Regions from separate parts of the Leptotrichia sp. oral taxon 215 str. W9775 genome, predicted to be linked through region 1. Evidence: riboswitches for the same ligand, from Rfam matches in the RefSeq annotation. Region 1 holds a riboswitch; the other holds the start of a gene.
What was found. Region 1 has a riboswitch for cobalamin ahead of HMPREF1984_RS01080 (energy-coupling factor ABC transporter permease). Riboswitches for the same ligand answer to the same signal wherever they lie in the genome.

Region 1 (10,789 bases):
CAGTTTACCTAATATATATATTTCCTGTTTTTCTGAAATGACACTTTTCAGATCTGAAAGCTGCCTTGCACTTCCAACTAAAATTTCAGCTTCCTTTATACAATCAATTCCAGCAGAAGAAATATATTTTATATTCCCTGGACCCAAGCCTACTACATTTATTTTCATGATTCACCTGTTTTTCTTTATTTTTTGTTATTTCTACTTTCTTTTAAAATTATCAAAAAAATGCCTGCTATTGCCAAGAACTTCCTTTTCAGCAGAAATGATAAGTGTCTCAACTTCCAGCTCCCAACCGTTTCTCCTGCAGTATTCCTCGCATTTCTGTTTCGCTTTTTCAGCCAGCAGACTGTAAACTTCCGTCTTTTCAATATATTTTGTAGCTTCCTCAGTCGTATTTGAAGACATTATTTTCTTCATGTTTTCTGTACTTTCCCCTACAAGCAGTGCATTTGCCGTAAGTATTTCCATTTTTGCATCGGAAACCCTGCTGTGTGTATGAAATATCCCTCCTGCAACTTTTACAAACTTTCCCAGTTCCCCAATAAAATAGATTTTCTTTGCTTCAAATTCACACGCCCTGTCAAACATGTAACCAACAAAATTACTTATTACAATTGCCTGCGATGTATTGTCATCGAAATTGTCGCTGAGATACTGCTTCCCTCTGTTTCCAAAAAGAAATATCGCTTCACTGTTTCCAGCGTTTTCAAGTGCCATTTTAAGCTCTATTGCAAGGGAAGCCTTCCACGATTCTTCCGACATGGGCTTCACTATTCCAGTTGTTCCCAGTATTGATATCCCACCAATAATTCCCAGTTTTGCATTTAACGTCTTTTTTGCAGTTTCTTCCCCCTTAGGCACAGATATTTCCACATCTGCCCCCAATCCTTCAGGTAGCATCTCTTCCACTGTTTCCCTTATCATTTTTAAAGGAACAGGATTTATCGCTGAATTTCCTGGTGCGACAGGAAGCCCTTTTTTAGTAACTTTTCCCACTCCTGTTCCACCAAAAATATTTATTTTTGAATCATTCCGTAAGCTCACCTTTGAATAAATTTCCAGCCCATGGGTAACATCAGGATCATCCCCTCCGTCTTTTATAACAGACGCCAGCACGCTATTTTCCTTTTTTTCCAATGAATTTACATTAATTGTAAGGGAATCTCCTGAGGGAAGTTTAATTGTCACTTCAGGTATATCGTGTTTACTGTCATCTAGAAGATACATCAGTGCCGCCTTTGTGGCCGCCGTTGCTGAACTTCCGGTAGTATAGCCATATCTTAGCTTTTTGCCACGAAAATAGAGGTATTCATCCATTTAATTTCATCCTTCCCTTTCTATCCCGTTTCTAATATCTGTCCCTTTCAAACATCTGATACAATATTCCGTGCAGAACTGCTACAGCCACTGTACTTCCCCCTTTTGTTCCATTCGTTCTTATAAAGGGAACATCATAGTCTGAAAGTGCCGCCTTTGATTCAGGACATCCGACAAATCCCACAGGAACTCCTGCAATCAGTTGAGGTTTTTCCACACCTTCCTTGCTTATTTCTTCAAGAAGTTTAAACAGTGCTGTCGGTGCATTTCCTATCAGAAATATTTTCGTATCCTTGTCTTTTACAGCTTTCTCTATTCCAACCATTGATCTTGTAATTCCTCTTTCCTTGGCTTCTTTAGCCACTTCCTCATCATTTACAAGACAATATGCTGAACACCCGAATTTTGCAAGCCCCATTTTATTAAGTCCTGTTACAATCATATTTGTATCACAGTATATTTTACATCCTGATTCTATCGCCTTCATGGCACAATTTACCGCATCATTATGAAATTCCGTAATATCAGCATATCCAAAATCCCCTGTTGTATGTACAAGCCTTTTTACAATAGGTTTTTCATTTTCAGCAAAATGATCTGCCCTGTTTCCCAGTCCTTCTGTTATTATTTCAAAACTTCTTACTTCTATACCCTTAGGATCCTTAATGTATGACATAATTTCTTATATTCCTCCTGTTATTTATATTTAAGAAAATTTATTATAATATAGAAAATGATATTTATGAATTTATTCAAAATTTTACAATGATAAAACAGGAAATGAATATTAGAAAAAATCATTGTCTGAACCTTTAGGCGAGTTTATGATTTTTCTTAATAAATGACTGTTTTAAATAAGTAAAATTTTGTAAAGTGAATAAATATCGTTTTTTATTTTCTTAATAAGTTTTTGTTACAATTCCTCTATTAAATATTTGAAGAATTCTATATTTGAATAGAAAGAAATATGTGGATAGCCTGCCAGCAGGCTTTTTTTCCTATATCCACAAGTCCAGTTTCTTCCATCATTTTTTTCTATTTTGTAAAATTTATCTTTTTCATTATCTTCAGAAACTTCCGAATAATGAAATTCATGCCCCTTCGTGTAAATTCCATTTTCAGTTTCTATATTTATATATCCGAATCTTCCAATGTTAAGCCTGTTTCTCATTGAAATTTCCACATCTATCAGACCACAAAAATCTCCACTGTTTCCGTCAAGTAAATTCAGCCTGTCTGCCAGATAAATAAATCCTCCACATTCTGCATAAATTTTTATTCCCTGTTCGTAAGCCTGTCTTATACTTTCCTTCATGGAAACATTTTCAGTAAGCTCTTTCCAGTAAAGTTCAGGATAACCTCCCCCAAGATAAATCATATCAAGGTTTTCCGGTATTTTTTTATCTTTTACAGGGCTAAATTCCACTATTTCCAATCCTGAAAACTTCATCAGTTCCAGATTAGACTCATAATAAAATGAAAATGCCCCATCCTTAGCAATTCCTACTCGTTTCCCCTTATATTTATCCTTTAAATCCTTTATTGGCTCAAAGCTGGCCATACTGTCTTTAATTTCAAATTCTTCAGCTATTTCATATATTCTTTCTAAATCCAGACATTTTTCCGCAATTTCCTTAAAAAGCTGTTTTTTTTCTTCGAGTTCTTTTGAGCCTTTCAGTTCAAAAGCCTGCTTCAATCCCAGATGCCTGCTTTCCACAGAAAGCTTTTCATTTCTAGGCAAATATCCTACACATTCAATTCCTGTGTATTTTTCTACCGCTTCCTTCAAGTTTAAATACAATTTTTCAGAAGAAACATTATTTAAAATAACTCCCTTTATTTTAACATTTTTATCAAATAATTTAAATCCAAGAATTTCTGCCGCAATACTTGTAGAAATCCCTTTTGCATTAACTACAAGAATTATTGGAATATCAAGAATTCTTGACAGATGTGCAGTACTGAAATTATCCTTTTCATGGCCAATTCCGTCGTAAAGTCCCATAACCCCCTCAGTTATTGCTATGCTTTTGCCTTCTGAGCCCATATCAAATATATGTTTCAACGTTTTCTCATCAAACATGAAGGCATCCAGATTATGAGATTTATTTCCTGTAAAAAGTTCATGATATCCAGGATCTATATAGTCAGGCCCCACTTTAAAGGGGGCCACATTTGGAAATGCTGACATCAGTATACTACTTACTGTAGTTTTTCCGCTGCCGCTCATTGTTCCTGATATGAGTATTTTTTTCATAACAAGTTTTTTTCCTCCAGAAATTTATAATATTCGTTTTCGTCAAGATTTCTATACTTGAGGTAACTTTTTATTTTCAGTATATTTGGAATATTTAAATTTAATTTTTTTAAAAATTCAAAATCCTCAAAAACTTCGTCCCTATTTCCTTGCCTGACAATTTTTCCTTTATCAAGGACATAGATATAATCAGCAAATTCATAGGCAAAATCCGTATCATGTGTTGATACTACCATTGTTTTCCCTGCTTTAGAAAAATTATCCAGAATTTCCGATACTCTTTTTGTATTTTTAGAATCAAGCCATGCAGTAGGCTCATCAAGAATAAGAAGTTCCGGTTCCATTGCTGTAATTGCAGCTATCGAAACTCTTTTTTTCTGCCCATAGCTCAAATGATGGCAAGGTCTGTCCTTCAAATCTTCTATATTTATTTCCTTCATTGCCCTGTTTACCTTTTCTTCCACCTTCTCTGGAGAATAACCAAGATTTTCAGGCCCATACGCCACTTCCTGAAAAACTAAAGGGGCAAATATCTGTATTTCAGGATCCTGAAAAATTATCCCTACTTTCCTTCTTAGTTCTTCCAGATTTTTTTTCCTGTATTTTATCTTTTCACCTTCAAAATACACATTTCCTTCCTGTGCCTTTAAAAGTCCGTTCATTATTAAAAATAATGTTGATTTTCCTGAGCCATTTTCCCCAAGAAATAATGTTTTCTTACCTTTTTCTATATTCAAAGTAACATCCTTCAGGGCTTCTGTTTCTTCATCATATGAAAAAGTTATATTTTCAAGTCTAAGCATTATATTTTACCACCAGATATAAGTTTATTGCAAATATTATTAATACAAAAATTATTTCAAATCCAATTTTTTTATATTTTCGGCGGGAAAAGATAAATTCCTTTCCCATTCTTGATTCTACAGCCTTTATAGAATTCATGTTATAGTAATATGTTTTTTTCAATATGGCAACTACAAGCATTGGAAATGACTTCATGCCATTTTTAAAATTGCTGTATCCAAGCCTTACTTCCTGTGCATTCTGTAGTTTTTCCTTATTGTCAAATAATAGAAATATATATCTGTAAATCAATAAAAACATTTCCCTGAATATTTTTGGGAATCTCAGTTTTTCAAATATATAGTCCAAATCTATGACAGGTGTAGAACAGATTAGAAAATACACTACTGCTATTGAAGAAAATGAACGTAACAGAAACGTCCATATGTCTGCCTTTATCAGCAGCAGTGAAACTACAGTTGTTAAAATAAATAAAGCCGGAATAAAATTCAGCTTTAACAAATCACCTATTTTCACCTTCACAGCAAACAGGAGAAGTAAATTAAACAGTATTAAATTAAAAATAAATACTGTTTTACTTCCAGTATAAAGTAAAAATATTAAAGTTGTCATTGATAATATAAATTTTATTCCGGGGTTTATATCTTTTAAGGGATTTGTGTAGGATATTTTATCTATCAGCATTTTTTCTTTCACCTTTGAAATAACCTAACACATATCCTATGACTCCTGCACCTATTGCCGCCTGCAGTGCAAACAGCAGACTTTCAGTTTCACTTCCAGGCAGTTCTATTAAACTGTTAGCCCATGGCTCATAATCAGGTTTTATTGTTTTTATTACTTCTTCCCCTTCACCGTCAGATCCACCAAATTCAGATTTTATAAAAAGTAAAGGAGCAACTCCTATTAAAAATATTACAAGCATTAAAATAAGATTCTTTTTAAATACACTTTTCTTTTTGTTTTCCGACATTATGCTTCCACCCCTTTTACGTTATATTTTTCAAGTATGTTCATTACTACATTTGTGAGAAGTCCTTCAATCACTGCAAGAGGAATCTGAGTTACTGCAAACACTGTTCCAAATTTAATAAATGAAGCGATTACTCCGCCTTCAGGTGACGGATATGCAAATGCCAGCTGAAAAGATGTAACTACATATGTGGCAAGATCTCCTATTGCCGCGGCAAGGAATATTGCAGCTCCCCTATTCTTTTTAGCAAGTGCCTTATAAATTAAATATGATACAACAGGTCCTGCTACCGCCATTGAAAATGCATTTGCTCCAAGAGTTGTAAACCCTCCATGTGCAAGCAGTCCCGCCTGAAATATTAATACAATTGTCCCTAGAATTGATGTCACAAAAGGTCCGTACAGTATAGCTGAAAGCCCTACTCCCGTTGGATGTGATGAACTTCCTGTAACTGACGGAATTTTCAATGCTGACAGTACAAATATAAATGCTCCTGCCAATGCAAGTGTCATTTTATCCTGTACACTTCCTTTAGAAACAGCCTGAAGTTTCTTTATTCCTATAATCCAGAATGGAATACACACAGCAAACCATACCAGAACCCAGTTTAAAGGTAAAAAACCTTCCATAATGTGCATTGAATAACCATTTACTCCTACTAACAGCAGCCCTGTCAAGACTAAAACTGATAACGTTTTCTTTTTCATTTTTTCTCCTCCCATGATGTATTTGATTATTAGATGAGCTTAAAAAAAAATCAGCCAAAGCCGAAGTCAATACACGTCAAAATCAATAATATTATCTTATATTACAAAATAATATTATTTCACGAAATAAATCACTGCTGATTTATTTTTATTGATGCATATTAAATCTTCCCTTCCCAGAAAATCTCATATAAAAATTATTAGGCAATTCTCCTGACTAACTTCATCCTACTCGTACCCTTCCCAAAACATACACAATGTTTCAGTGGTTTTTTGTACTTTCGTCTGTTTCACAGTAGTGGGGGCTGTACCGGATTTTAACCGATTTCCTTATTAAGTTTTAAAAACACCTATAATTTCATTAATCGTATAATACTTTTTTAAATTTGTCAAGAGTAATATTTTTTTTAATATACAAGTATTCAAGCCAGTAAAATACCAGTAAAAATAAATTAAAAATAAATTTGTAACTTGTTTTAAATCTATCTAATTTTTATTTTTATATACTTTTTCCAGTTTATCCATGAACATATCCTGAATAAACTCATACTCACCCATTCCCTTTAATAATGCTGTCACTTCATAACCTTCATTTTTAAGCATTGTTTTCCACGAGTCTTCCTCATCTGAAGCCATGTCATTTTTAGCGTGATCGCCTGCCACTATCATAAAAGGTTTTAATAATATTTTTTTATAATTTCCTGTTTTCAGCTTTTCAATAATGTCTTCAATAGTCACTTCACCTTCAACTGTCGCCACAAAAATGTTATTTTTCCCAGCTTTTATATATTCCTCCTGCAATTTCTGATATGTACTGTCTGCGGCACTTTCTGTTCCATGTCCCATAAATACGATTGCGTCGTTTCCTTCTAAATTGTTGAATTCCTCATTATTTACAATCTTCAGATAATCTTCTTCTGCCTTTAAAAGAGGTTCTGTTACTTTCCCATAGCTGTCATCCAGTTTGGAATATTCAATTCCTCCAAGAATATGCAGAGACATTGTTATTATCTCATTATATCCCTTGTTTTTCAAAGCTTCCAGACCTTCCTTCTGATCATATATATGAATTCCTTCCCTTTTTTCTATTATCCTTCTTATAATCCCTGAAGTGTAGGCTCTTTCAACCTTTTCCTGTCCATATTTTTCCTTTACTTTATTTTCTATCACATCAAGACATTTTTCCCTCGTATCCCTATGTGAAGTCCCAAAACTCGTTACAAGAATCGCTTTTCCCATATTTTCTCCTGCACAAATTACCATGCAGCCTCCTTCCAGATATTATTTTAATTTTATTATATTTTATTTTCAAAACATATACAAGTACTATTTATTTTATAAAAATCTATATAAATAAAAAACTATATTTATGAATTATTTAGAATTTTACAATACAAAACAGAAAATGAATTTAGAAAAAATCAATGTCTGAGCCTTTGGCGAGTTTTTGATTTTTTCTTAATGAATGACTGTTTTAGATAAGTAAAATTATAATAAATGAAATAAATATAGTTTTTTCATCTCCTATATATTGATTTTTAAAAATTATCCCTCATCAAGATATCGTGCCACATCCTTTGCAAAATACGTTATTACTGCATTTGCTCCTGCCCTTTTAAAAGCATACATCTGTTCCATGACTATACTTTTTTCATCTATCCAGCCATTAATTGCCGCAGCCTTTATCATGGAATATTCTCCTGAAACACTGTAGGCTATAACAGGAACTCCAAAATTTTCCTTAATTTTATAAAGTATATCCAGATAAGCCATTGCAGGCTTTATTATTACCATGTCAGCCCCCTGCATGAGATCAGCTTCCACTTCACTCAGTGCATCTCCTGAATATCTGAAATCCATCTGATAGGACTTTCTGTCTCCAAATTTTGGTGCTGAACCTGCCGCTTCCCTGAAAGGCCCATAAAATGAAGATGAATATTTTACAGAATAACACATAATCGGAATATTATTAAATCCATTTTCTGAAAGAACTTCCGATATTTTTCTCACTCTTCCGTCCATCATATCTGAAGGTGCAACTATATCCACACCTGCCTTTGCATAGGACAATGCTATTTTTGACAGCACTTCCAGAGTTTCATCATTTTTCACATTTCCTTTTTCATCAAGTATTCCGCAATGGCCATGACTTGTATATTCACAGCAGCATACATCACCAATTACTAAAAATTCAGGATATTTCTTTTTTATATATCTTATTGCATTCTGAATAACCCCATTTTCATTATATCCTTCCGTAGCACACTCATCCTTATGTAAAGGTACCCCAAATAATAATATGGAGCTTATTCCGAGTTTTTTCAGTTCTTCCAGCTCTTCATCAATTCTGTCAATGGAATATCTGAAAATTCCGGGCATCGAATTAATTTCTCTTTTTATATTTTCCCCTTCTTCAATAAAAATAGGATATATCAAATCTCCTTTTTCAAGATAAATATTTTTGACTAAATTTCTTATTGCACTGCTATTTCTCAATTTTCTATGTCTTTTATACATTATTCAACCTCTTTTTCTGTTTTTGAAATTTCATCTATAAGCTCCTGTACTTTTCCCTTTAAAGCCTTTGATCTTCTGCAGCTTTTTCCGTAAGAACCTATTCCTATCTGAAATTCATCGTTTTTCACAACTGCCGTAAACATGGCATTCATTTCAGTTTTTGAAGAAACATTGTTTACAAGTATATTTTCACACATGCACGCATGCGATATCCTGTCGTTTAATTCAGTATCATCTGTAGCCGCCACCACAAGAAAATATTTTTTTACAAGTTCCTTTATTTCTCCCTCATCGTGTGATACATTTTTATTTACTACTTTTATATTTTCATCTGCCAGTATTGTTTCTTCTGTAACTTTTTCAGAATACACAGTAACATTTCCCCCATATTCCCTTAAAGTCTGTGCTTTCCTTCCACCTATTTTTCCCCCGCCAATAATTAATACTTCTTTATTCTCAATATTTACAAATAATGGAAAAAACATAATCCTCTCCTTCTCCTAATTTTTTATTTTTATATATTATTTCAATATTATTCCTGCAAACAGAACTAATATTGCAGTAAGTTCAAGGGATGCTCCCATTGTATCCCCGGTTATTCCACCTATTTTTCTTTTTACATTTTCCATGAAAAAAAGTATGAAAAGTATCGCCAATGCTAAAACAATCAGCCCCTTCAATCTCAATATTCCAAAGGATAGTACCGCTGTTATAGCGATAGAAACAGCCGCATCCTTTTTCCCATTTTTCTCAATTATCCCGTTACTCATACCCTTCTTTCTGGCGTATTCCCCCAGCCCTGCATTTATTGATGTGGCCATTCTTGAAATTACAGGATAAAGAAGAATGTATTCCGGGTTCACTGCCGCAAGAAACACGGCCTTTACCAGAAAATACAGTATAAGTGCCACCGTTCCATTTGTCCCTATTCTCGAATCCTTCATAATTTCCAGCATTCTTTCCTTATCTGCATAGCTGAAAAGCCCGTCGGCAGTATCTGCCAGACCATCAATATGTATAAGGCCTGTTATCAATATTTCTGCCATTATTATAATTACTGCAGTAATCTGCCTGTTATCTATAACTTTTCCGGCAAGAAAGTTTACTGCAAACAGAAAAAGCCCTATTATCAATCCTGCCAGAGGGAAAAACTTTACTGCTCTCCCGAGTTTTTCCTCATCATATTCAACTTTTACAGGAACAGGAATCCTTGTCATAAACTGTAATAAAATTATAAATCCTTTTATCATTTTACTTTCCTTCTAACTTATTCTTTCTATATTATAAAAACATATCAGTTAAATATCAACTTTTTTTACTTTTTATAAGGTCTTCCTTCAATTTTTTCAAATTTTCTGAAAGCTTTACCCTGTTTCTTTTTTCTTTTTCACTGTATATTTTTTGAAGGTATAGCAAATTATCCTTATAGTACTTTTTAGCTTCCTCCAATCCTAATAATCGGCAGTTTTCCTCAATTTTTTCTCCATTTTTTATGTAGTCAACTGTAAGTTTTTTTACATTTTTTCCTTCCGGTGTTTCTTTTTCAAGCATTATAACATCCGTAAAGTCATTATTTTCATAAATTCTGTACAGTTCCTTGCTTCCAGGCAACGAAGTTTTCTGCTCTTCATCAGAAATTTTCATTACATCAGTTTCATCAATTTTAGACATTTTATACACTGTGCTTATTTCCTTTTCAGGCAGTGCAATGGCATCTCCTACACCAAACACATCAACTTCTGCTCCATTTTCTATAAGTTCTTTTATTCTTTGTTCGTCAAGCCCTCCTGTGAGAATTATTTTTGCCTTGAAAAATCCATTTTCATTTAAAATTTTCCTGCATTTTTTTGATAATTCTTCCAGATTTCCTGAATCTATCCTGATTCCATACATTCCTTCGTATCCGTCATTTATTCCATTATCCCTGAATGCCCTTATTGCGGCTGTTATACCACTTTTCATTGTGTCATATGTGTCAACTAGCATTACTAAAGGATATTTTTTATGGCTGTATGTTTTTATAAACTGGTCAAATGCCCTGTATTCTGAATCTTTATCCATACCAAAACTTTGAATAAATCCATGTGTCATAGTTCCGGTGCTTTTTAAATTATAGAAATATTCCCCCATAATATTTGAATGGGATATGCATCCTGTCACGTAACAGGCCTTTGTCATAGACATTGCAGCTTCAAAGCCCGGTACTCTCCT
Region 2 (10,789 bases), on a different contig from region 1:
TGAATCCTTCTTCAGTTTTTCAAACAACTTCTCTTTTCCTTCCTCCTTCGCCTTAAGGTCTGCAACTTCAGATTCCAGTTGAGCCTTCTGTGCTTCAAATTCCCTTTTCTTCTGTGCTTCTTTCTCAAGCAAATCATTGAACTTGTTTTCTATCGAGTTCAGACTTGCCTCCAGACTTTGTTTCTTTTCTGCTGAATAGCTTACTGTTGCCATTATAAATAAAGCTGACAGCAAAAGCATTTTTCTTTTCATAGTTTTCCTCCTTTAATATAGCATTACTTCACATAACATTATTTATTCTATTTAATATTGTTATTTATGATAATAAAATAATATTTATTAATTAAGTTTTTATTATATTTCTATATAAGTAATTTGTTATTTCTGTTTTTTTTATTATATATTTCTTTTTTTTTAGTTATAGCATATTATAGCATATTTTAAGATTATTGTATCTAGTTGTTTTTATCATCTTATATATTTTTTTTATGAAAAAATTGTAAATTATATTTTTAATATATCATTCGTTCATTTAAACAATTATTTTTATTTATTTATATTCTACTTTATATTTTCATACACAGAATTTTCTATTTTTACTGTGGTAAAATTAGAAATAAAACCATAGGAGGTACTCAACATGAAAAAATCAAAATTATTATTGGCAGCTGTTCTTATTTTCTGCTCATTAAACAGTTCATCGTCAAATTTATCTTCTTCAAATTCAAAGAAAACATCAAAACCTGCACAGATATCCAAAACTTCAGAAAATAAAGATGTTTTTAGAAATATCAGTAAATCTGAGCTGGATGCAATAGGAGAAAAAATCTTCAAAAATGAAGCAGGAGGGGCAAAAAGTAATCTTGTTTACTGGAATGAAGGCGAAAACTTTCCTTCACTTGGAATAGGCCATTTCATATGGTATAAGGAGGGGGAACCTGGAATCTTTGAAGAAAGTTTTCCTCAGTTAGTGGAATACATAAAAAATAAAAATATCAAGTTACCAAAAATAATGGTGAAAAATAAGTATTCTCCATGGAAAAGCAGACAGGAATTAAATAATTTAAAAAACAGTAAAAATGCTGACATTGAGGAACTGACAAATTTTCTGTATAACAATAAGGATTTACAAGTTATGTTTATCTTCAAGAGACTTGAAGCTTCCCTTGAAAAAATGCTTGAAGCCTCTGATAATAAGGAAAATGTAAAAAAACAGTTTTACAGGGTGTCTAATTCGCCAAATGGACTTTATCCGCTAATTGACTATGTCAACTTTAAAGGGGAAGGAACTAATCCAAAAGAAAGATACAACGGCCAAGGCTGGGGACTGCTGCAAGTATTGGAAAATATGAAAGGAACTGAAACAGGAAAAGCTGCTCTGACTGAATTTTCCAATTCTGCAAAATTTGTACTTCAACGTAGAGTAAATAACTCAGATCCTTCAAAAAATGAGAAAAAATGGCTTCAGGGATGGTTTAACAGATGTAATACTTATGCAGAATAAAAAAGGTGTACTGTACCCAAAATCTTGAACACAAGATAGGAGGTGCAGTACAATAGTGTATATTTTCCTATCTATTTACATTTCTTAAATTCTTTAAAAATAGCTTTTCTGCATATTTGAAATTTGAATTAAGCATAAAAAAATACTATGACATACTTTGAAAAAATCGAGGTAAAATATAAATATAACAAAATAAATTTTTAACTTGCGACACTTAAATAACTATTAAAGACAGGTGATAAGTTATGGATTATGCTGAATTAAAAAAATTAATGAAAAATCAGAAGGATGAAATGACAACTCTTGAAAGGACAAAAGCTTACAATGCAGGACAGGAGGTGGACTATCTTCCATTTATGTTACATGCCCCCGATTATGCAATGGCAAATATTTTTGGATATACCAGCACAGACTACAACAGTGACTTTGAAACAAGAATTAAAATCATTGAAGCAATGCGTACAAGATTTGGAATAGACAACCTATCTGTAGGGCTTACCCTGAGAACTCTTGGTGCTACCGTAGGTTCCAAGCTTCACTATCCTAAAAATGGTATTGATTATGTGGAAGACCACATACTTAAGGATTATAAGGATATGGCCAGTCTTAAAGAAATTGATCCTCGAAAGGATAAGACTCTTTCATCTATTCTGGAAACTGCAAAAAGGCTGAAGGATAAATTTCCGGATATGAATATAACAACACGGTCTGCAGGTCCTATTTCTACTGCTGTGTCTATAAGACCTATTGAATCTTTACTTAAAGATACAAGAAAAGATCCTGAAAATCTTCATAAATTATTGGAATTCTGCACTAGAAATTCATTGAGATGGTTTGAAGTTTTCAAGGAGGAAATAGGTGCTGTAGGAACAAGTTTTTCTGATCCTGTGTCATGTATGGATGTTATAAGCAAATCCCAGTTTGATGAATTTTCCTTACCATATATTAAAAAAATGATAGAAGGAATTTACAAAATTATGGGAAGGAAGCCAGGTTCCCACATTTGTGGAAAAACTAACAAAATATGGACTGATTTAGCTGATGCAGGACTTTTTTTCTTCAGTGTGGATAACTGTGAAGACCTGCACGAAGTAAAACTTACAGTTGGAGACAGGATGCAGATAGCAGGAAATGTTCCTCCTGTAGATGTTATGCTTTACGGAACAATTGATGATGTAATTAATTCATGTAAAGAATGCATAAAAAAATGTGCAGATAGTCCAAAAGGATTTATTCTGGCCACAGGCTGCCAGCTGCCTATTGGAACTCCTGAAGAAAACGTAGATGCATTCATATATGCCGCAAGAAAATACGGAAGAGGGGCAAAACTGGGGCAGATGCCCAAAGGAATACAGGAAGAAGAATAAAAGTTTAAAATTGGAGGAAAACCGGACTAATGATAATACAAATAATTTCAGGATTTCTTGGAGCAGGAAAAACTACATTCATAAATAAATATATATCAGGAAATAAAGGAAAAACCGTTATTATCGAAAATGAATTTGGAAAAATAGGACTCGATAAGAAACTGATACAGGGAAATATTCCTGTCAGGGAAATAAATTCAGGATGTATATGCTGCAGCCTTGTTACTGATTTCAGGGAATCAATCAGAGCAATTATGGATGAATTTTCTCCCGAAAGGATAATTATAGAACCTTCTGGAGTTGCACAGCTGTCAGATATTTTGAAGGTATGTAACTTTTTTAACAGGGAATATGGTATTGAAATATCAGACAAAATAGTGATAGTTGATATTGAAAGTTTCGAAGACTGTCTTGAAGATTTTGGAAACTTTTATGTTGACCAGATTGAAAATGCAAGCATTATAATGTTCAGCAATATTGAGGAAGTGGAAAGCGACGCTATCGACAGAATTATACTTAAAATGAGGGAGATAAATCCGGAAGCATCTATTTTCAAGGAAGACTGGAGAAAAATTACAAGTGAAGAAATAGAAGCCATCCTTGAAGAATCTAGAAAAAATATAGTAAAAGCTAGAGAAACTGATAATTCTGATAAAACACATTCTTCAGATGAACATCATCATCATCCTGCAGACAATATTTTTGAATCTGTATCTTTCAGCAATATAAAGAGTTTTTCTGAAAAAGATATGGAAGAATTAAAGGAAAAAATTGCCGAAGGATATTTTGGTAAAGTTATAAGGGCAAAGGGAATTATCCCTTCAGATTCTGAAGAAAGCTCAGAAAACTTTAGATACTGGCATTTTGACAGTAATCTGTCTTCATTTAATTTTGATAAGATGAAAATGGAAAATTTACCAAACTTTGATTCAGGTGATAAATCAGGAAATGTAATATTAATAGGAAGCAACCTTAAAAGAAATAAGATAGAAAAATATTTTTTAAAGTAATAACATATACAATTTCATATTTTTATATAGTGATATTTTTACAATATTGAAAAGGGAATCCGGTTTGAATCCGGAACAGCTCACTCTACTGTATTATGGACGAAAATCTCAATAACCACTCTTTCCGGGGAAGGTGAGATTTAAGGAAGAAGTTAAGTCAGGAGACCTGCTATATAATTTAATACAAATTTTTCGGTGGGGAAAAATAGATTTGATTAATTGTCTATTTTTGTCCATTTTTTTATTATTTAATCATAATATTTCAGAAATTTCATCTTGCAGGCAGAAGGACAGTAAATAATAATAAAAATTATAAAATTTGATATTACAACTTATTATAGAAGGAATTTTACATGAACAGAAATGATCAAATGACACCGATGGAAAGACTTGGAGGTTTTCTGACCGGAGGTGATATGGACAGAATACTTGCAATGCCACTTATATGCTCAATGTCAGGAAAATGTGCAGGAATGACTCACAAGGAAAAGAGATCTACTGCAGAAAATGAGGCAAAATGCCAGATTGAAGCATATAACAGATTTGGAAACGACGTTCTTATTGCTGAATATGGTCTTCATACTGTAGGAAAAAGCCTTGGAAGTAAAATGAGTGACCCGGAAGATGCAGTTCCTGCAATAGTCGACCATGTTTTAAAGGATTTGGCAGATATTGACCAGCTTGATTTTGAAAAGGTAAAACTGAAAAACAGCAAGGATTTCCAGCTGCATCTTGAATGTGCAAAAATTCTGATTGACAGAATGGGAAAGGAAGTTCCTACCGGAACTCTTATATCAGGTCCGCTTACTGCTGTTGCCAGCATATATCCCGTAGAAAAGCTTTTAAAGGCTCTCAGAAAAAGAGGGGAAGATGTACATAAACTTATGCGTCTATGTACTGATGCATTGAAGGAAGTTCATAATGAATTTGTCAATGTAGGTTCCATGATATTATTTTGTGAACCGATAGCTTCAGGATCTATAATTTCACCTAAAGATTACAGGGAATTTGTACTTCCATATACAATAGAGCTTATGGAAAACATACATGACCACAAAGGAATGGTATGTTACCACATTTGCGGAGACACTAAGAAAATTATTCCTGAAATGCTGAAAACTAAACCTGACATGATAAGTATAGATAACAGGGTACCGATAGGATTTGCAAAGGAACTTATTCAACCTTACATGCCTCTTGTAGGAAATGTGGATCCTGTGGAAACTATGATACTTGGGACTCTTGAAAATGTTGATAAGGCTGTAAAACACTGTATAAAAGAAGCTTATGACAGCAAAAACGGATATATTTTATGTACAGGATGTGATTTAAATGGAAATATTCCTCTGGAAAATCTTGATGCATTTATGAATGCCTCCAGAAAATACGGAAAATTCCCTATAAATCCATCAAACTGGGAATAATTGAAAATAATTAAATAATAAAATAAGTTTAAACTGCTGATATTTAACTGAATTTAGAAACATTACTTAAAAAATAGGGAGGAATTAAAATGGCTAAATCAAAAGAAGAATTGCTGGAAAAATTATCAGAATGTGTTGTTGAAATGGAAGATGAAGAAGTTGTAGATGTGGCAAATGAATATGTGGAATCAGGATATCCTGCACTTGACGGTATAATGGAAGGGCTTGTAGATGGAATGAATAAAGCAAGTGACTTATACGATGAGGAAGAATACTTCGTTACAGATCTTCTTCTTTGCTCAGATGCAATGTATTCAGGTATTGATATATTAAAACCTCATCTTCCTGTGGAAGAAAATAAAGGGGAAAAACTGAAAATAGTTATAGGAGTTGTTGAAGGGGATACTCACGACATAGGGAAAAACCTTGTTAAAATAATGCTTGATACTGCCGGATTTGAAATGTACGATCTTGGAAGGGACGTTCCTCTTGATAACTTTGTGGATAAGGCTATTGAAGTGGGGGCATCGTTGATATGCATGTCAACACTTATGACTACAACTATGGATGGAATGCGTATAGTTATAGAAAAATTAAAGGAAAAAGGTATTAGAGACAATGTAAAGGTTATGGTCGGAGGAAGCCCTATATCCCAGAAATATGCAAATGAAATTGGAGCAGACGGATATTCTGCCAATGCGGTTGGAGCAGTAAAACTTGCAAAAAGACTGGCAGGGATAAGTTAAATATTATATAAAAAGAGGATTGATATTATGCTCAATGAAAAGGAAAGACTGGCAAAGGCATTGAAAAATGAAAAGATAGACAGACCGCCATGTATATGCCCCGGCGGTATGATGAACATGATTACTGCCGAATTAATGGATGTGGCAGGAATAACATGGCCTGAAGCTCATTTAAATCCTGAAATGATGGCAAATCTTGCAATTGCCAGTTATGAAAATAAATGTTTTGAAAATGTTGGAGTTCCCTTCTGCATGACAATAGAAGCAGAAGCAATGGGAGCCAAGGTTACTATGGGAAGTAAAATTTTTGAACCTCATGTTACAGGATATGCATTTGATTCGGTAAAGGACTGGAAAAAACTGCATAAACTTGATTTAACAAAGGGAAGGGCAAAAGTTGTACTTGATGCCATAAAAATTATAAAATCAAAAAATCTCAATGCACCAATTATCGGGAATATTACAGGTCCTATAAGTGTTGCAAGTTCAGTAATTGAACCTTCAAATTTTTATAAAAGTATGAGAAAAGACAACGAAACTGTCCATGAATATATGAAATTTATAACAGAAGAAATTATAGAATTTGCAAATGCACAGATTGAGGCAGGGGCAGATACGATAGTTATCTCTGATCCAAGCGGAACAGGGGAGATTTTAGGACCAAAATTTTTTGAAGAATTTGTAGTAAAGTACATAAATATGCTCCTTGACGGAATAAAAGATAAAAGTGTTGGAACAATTGTCCATATCTGCGGTCAGATGAAGAATGTATATAATGAAGTTGCAAAGGTGAAGAGTGATGCCCTCAGTTTTGATTCAATTGTATCAATAAAAAAGGCAAAAGAACATCTGGGAAACAGGGTAATAATGGGAAATGTCAGTACATATGTCCTTGAATTTGCTTCAGAAAGCCAGGTTGAAGCAATGGCTAAAACATGTATTAAAAGCGGTTCAGATATTATTTCCCCTGCCTGTGGGCTTGGAACTAAATCCCCAATTGCAAATATACAGTCTATCCTGAAGGCTGTAAAACAGGAAATAGAGTAAGAGGTGACCCTGATGCCTAAAATAAAAATTGTTGGAAATGATAAGGAAATTTTATATAGCAACGGAGAAACTTTACTGGAAATTTTATTAAGGGAAGGCTTTTTTATTGACAACCCGTGCAACGGAAAGGGAACATGTGGAAAATGCCGTGTAAAAATTTTGGAAGGTGATATTGAAGAGCCTACCGTTACTGAAAAAAAACTTATAAGTGAAAATGAACTGAAAAATGGAATAAGGCTATCCTGTCTTGTAAAACCTGATGCAGATATTTCTGTTGAACTTTTTCAGAAGGAAGGGGCACACAAAGTCCTTACGGCCGGATACACTCCTAAATTTGACTTTAACATAAATGTTAAAAAAATTCCTGTGTATATTGAAAAACCTTCCCTTAAAAATCAAACTCCCCTTGAAGAACAGTTTAAAAAGGCTACAGGAGTGAAAAAAAGTATCGGTATAGACAATTTACTGGATATTGAATATTCTGAAGGGGAATATACGGCAGTAATATATAATGATGAAATTATAGGTATTGAATCCGGAAATACTGCAGATAAAATTTTTGGAGTGGCAATTGATATAGGAACTACTACTGTTGTATGCGAACTTGTAGATATGAATACAGGAAAACAGCTTGCAAATTCATCCATGATAAATGCACAGAAACATTTTGGGCTGGATGTCCTTACCAGAATAACTTATGAGATAGAAAATCCTGAAGATGGAATAAATAAACTTCAGACTGCCATTGTTGATTCAATAAATGACATGATAGATGATGTATGCCACAAGACAGGAATAGAAAAAAAATATATTTATGAAGTTTCAGTCGGAGCAAACTGCACTATGATGCACATGCTTCTTGGAATCAGTGCAAAAACTATTGGAAAATCTCCATATGCACCTATTTTTACAGGCTCAAGAAATATTTTAGCCAGCGAAATAGGAATAAAAATCTCAAAAAAAGGACGTCTATACTGTCTTCCTTCAGTATCTTCCTACATAGGAGCAGATATTGTTGCAGGTGCTTATGTGTGTGATTTGCAGCATAAAAAGGGAAATGTCCTGTTTATAGACATTGGAACAAATGGAGAAATAGTACTTTCAAAAGCAGGAAAACTTTTAAGCTGTTCCTGTGCCGCAGGTCCGGCTCTGGAAGGAATGAACATAAGCTCGGGAATGAGGGCTTCTGAAGGGGCTATTGAAGATATTGAAATTGTAAACGGTTTTGTTAATATAAAAACCATAGGCAACAAAAATCCTGTCGGTATTTGTGGAAGCGGAATTCTTGCGGCAGTGAGGGAACTCGTTAAATCAGGAATTATAAAAAAAGAAGGAGCTTTTATAAAAAAAGACAAACTTCCTGAAACAGATTCCAGATATGACTTAATCCAGCTGAACGGTAAAAAAAGGGAATTTATAGTATGTGATAAAATAGCATCAGATAAAAATAATCATGAAAATGAAAAAATCCTTATTACCCAGGGAGACATAAGACAGGTACAGCTTGCCAAAGGAGCTATTCTTTCAGGATTTCTCGCCCTTCTGAGAAAAGCGGGAATAAGTATGTCAGAGCTTGATAAAGTAATGATTGCAGGTCAATTTGGAGCTCATCTTCCGGCTGACAGCCTCACAGGTACAGGTATTCTTCCAGAAGAAGTTGGAGATAAACTGGAATATGTAGGAAATTCTTCAAAGGCGGGAGCCTACATGGCATTAATGTCTTCTGATGTAAAGAAGGAAATGGAAGAGCTTGCAGTAAATATGGATTACATGGAACTCGGTGCTATTGAAGACTATGAAAGGCTTTTTTCAGATTGCCTCATATTTCCTGAAATAAAAGATTAACTCAGGGACAGTGTCCATTAATTTTGTGAAAGGAGAGAAAAATGCCTAAAATTATTGATTTTAACTGCACTTTTCAATATTCTGCCGGAATAAATGAAAATGTGACAAAAAAACTTGACCTGAAATTTCCTGATGCATATATGAAAAGGGAAACAATGGCTGAAATAGCTCTTGCAATTAAAGAATATGATGAAGCTACATTTTGCGAGCTTCCCTTCTGCCATACAGTTGAAGCCGAGTCAATTGGCGGACTTGTAAATTATGGTGATGAAAAGGCAGTACCAAGAGCAAAGGAATATATATGCACGAAACCTGAAGAAATACTTGAACTAAAAGAAATAGACTTTTCAACCGGAAGGATTTATGAAGTTCTGGAAGCCTGCAGAATCCTTGTGGAAAAAGGTGAAAATGTAGTTCTTGATGTGGCAGGACCTTTTACTGTCATGAATGTTCTTATTGATCCTGTACATATTTTCAAGGCAATGAGGAAAAAGCCTGAACTTATGAAGGAAGTCTTCTGGAGATTGGGAAATGATGTATTAAAATACATTGAAGAAGCTTTAAAACGTGGAGTTACCATGATAAGCTATGCTGACTCGTCAGGAGGTGTAAATATTCTCGGTCCAAAAATGGCAGAACAGGTTGTGGAAGATTTTACTTATGAATACTTGAAAAAAATGCAGGATTTAGTTCAGGATAAAGCTCTGGTTCTTCTATGTCCTAAAACAACATTTGCTCTTCTTGGTACTGAAAAAGCTGAATTTACTGATGTGGAACTTCCATCTTCCATGAGATACAGTGATGCGTGTGCATTTCTTGTGGGAAAGGAAACTTTTGCTGGCCAGATGTGCATTAAAAATATTAAATATGAGCTGAAAAGCGGTATATTCAAAGCAGTGAGACTTAAATAGAAATATATGAAATATAGAAAAATATATAAATAAGACAGTTCTGAAGAGGATTTAATTCTTCATCGCTGTCTTTTTTATTCTGTTTATAAATCTATTTATTATTTCTTCTTCATTTTAACAGTTTTTTTTACTTTTTTTCTTAACTGATTATAAGCCCATTCCACATATCCCATTGTTGAATTAAACAGATCATTATTTTCAGCAAAGGAAATAGCAAGTTCTTCTATTGTAGCCGGTCTATATCCAAAGTCATTTATCTCTTCTAAAATATTATCTATTTTTCCTTCATAAACTAATTTAAAAAATTTTTTCGTGTCCTTGTTTCCTTCTTCAAGTTCTTTCAGATATTTAAGTGATTCCTTTAAATCTTTCTTTCTATAATAAAGTATTGAAAGGGGAAGAACCAGAGAAGTTTCAAAAGAATTAAACTTCTTGTAAAGCCTAACAGCTTTTTTATCGTTTTCAGTAACCGCATAAAGATACATTAGAGTATGTCTTACTCCTAAATTATCATTTTTACATAATTTTATCATGTCTTCACATTCAGAAATTGCAGTTGATAACATTCCACACTCCTTAAGAAATTTAGCATATTCAAACTTTATTCTCATATATGGACGTGTTTCAACCATTAACCAAAAACTCCCAATATTTTCTTTATCCATAAATCCTTTTTCTATCATAATTTTTTCGCCATGTTGTAATATTTTTTCAGTTCTTTCAATTAGGTCAATATAACTGTCTGCTTCTATTTCTGCAATAAAAAAAGCGGCATCTAAATTTTCCGGATTCAGTTTTAAGGATTTTTTTGCATACTTAAGAGATAAGGATAAATCTTCTGTCATTTTTGCAAGTTCATAAAAATCATCTGATGTTTTTGCAGTTCTTGCATCAAGTACAAAATTCATTTTCATTTTATTGTATTCTTTTATGAA

Region 2: linked by a shared signal. The riboswitch ahead of HMPREF1984_RS10175 (uroporphyrinogen decarboxylase family protein) and the one ahead of HMPREF1984_RS01080 (energy-coupling factor ABC transporter permease) in region 1 are both predicted to bind cobalamin.

What each region holds. Positions count from the first base shown of each region.
Region 1 is NZ_KI272826.1:10,365-21,153, reverse strand. Features, by position in the region: gene cbiE (precorrin-6y C5,15-methyltransferase (decarboxylating) subunit CbiE) at 1-168, opposite strand, end outside; gene cbiD (cobalt-precorrin-5B (C(1))-methyltransferase CbiD) at 202-1,320, opposite strand; gene HMPREF1984_RS01105 (precorrin-8X methylmutase) at 1,352-1,996, opposite strand; gene HMPREF1984_RS01100 (cobyrinate a,c-diamide synthase) at 2,234-3,577, opposite strand; gene HMPREF1984_RS01095 (energy-coupling factor ABC transporter ATP-binding protein) at 3,574-4,380, opposite strand; gene HMPREF1984_RS01090 (CbiQ family ECF transporter T component) at 4,373-5,065, opposite strand; gene HMPREF1984_RS01085 (energy-coupling factor ABC transporter substrate-binding protein) at 5,052-5,354, opposite strand; gene HMPREF1984_RS01080 (energy-coupling factor ABC transporter permease) at 5,354-6,061, opposite strand; cobalamin riboswitch at 6,247-6,430, opposite strand; gene HMPREF1984_RS01075 (sirohydrochlorin cobaltochelatase) at 6,548-7,324, opposite strand; gene hemB (porphobilinogen synthase) at 7,607-8,578, opposite strand; gene HMPREF1984_RS01065 (bifunctional precorrin-2 dehydrogenase/sirohydrochlorin ferrochelatase) at 8,578-9,063, opposite strand; gene cobS (adenosylcobinamide-GDP ribazoletransferase) at 9,100-9,828, opposite strand; gene pncB (nicotinate phosphoribosyltransferase) at 9,884-10,789, opposite strand, start outside.
Region 2 is NZ_KI272874.1:21-10,809, forward strand. Features, by position in the region: partial or broken gene HMPREF1984_RS10155 (adhesion protein FadA) at 1-252, opposite strand, end outside; gene HMPREF1984_RS10160 (hypothetical protein) at 641-1,504, shown strand; gene HMPREF1984_RS10165 (uroporphyrinogen decarboxylase family protein) at 1,750-2,871, shown strand; gene HMPREF1984_RS10170 (GTP-binding protein) at 2,901-3,881, shown strand; cobalamin riboswitch at 3,892-4,070, shown strand; gene HMPREF1984_RS10175 (uroporphyrinogen decarboxylase family protein) at 4,235-5,305, shown strand; gene HMPREF1984_RS10180 (corrinoid protein) at 5,395-6,051, shown strand; gene HMPREF1984_RS10185 (methylcobamide:CoM methyltransferase MtbA) at 6,079-7,098, shown strand; gene HMPREF1984_RS10190 (ASKHA domain-containing protein) at 7,111-8,943, shown strand; gene HMPREF1984_RS10195 (uroporphyrinogen decarboxylase family protein) at 8,985-9,854, shown strand; gene HMPREF1984_RS10200 (hypothetical protein) at 9,953-10,789, opposite strand, start outside.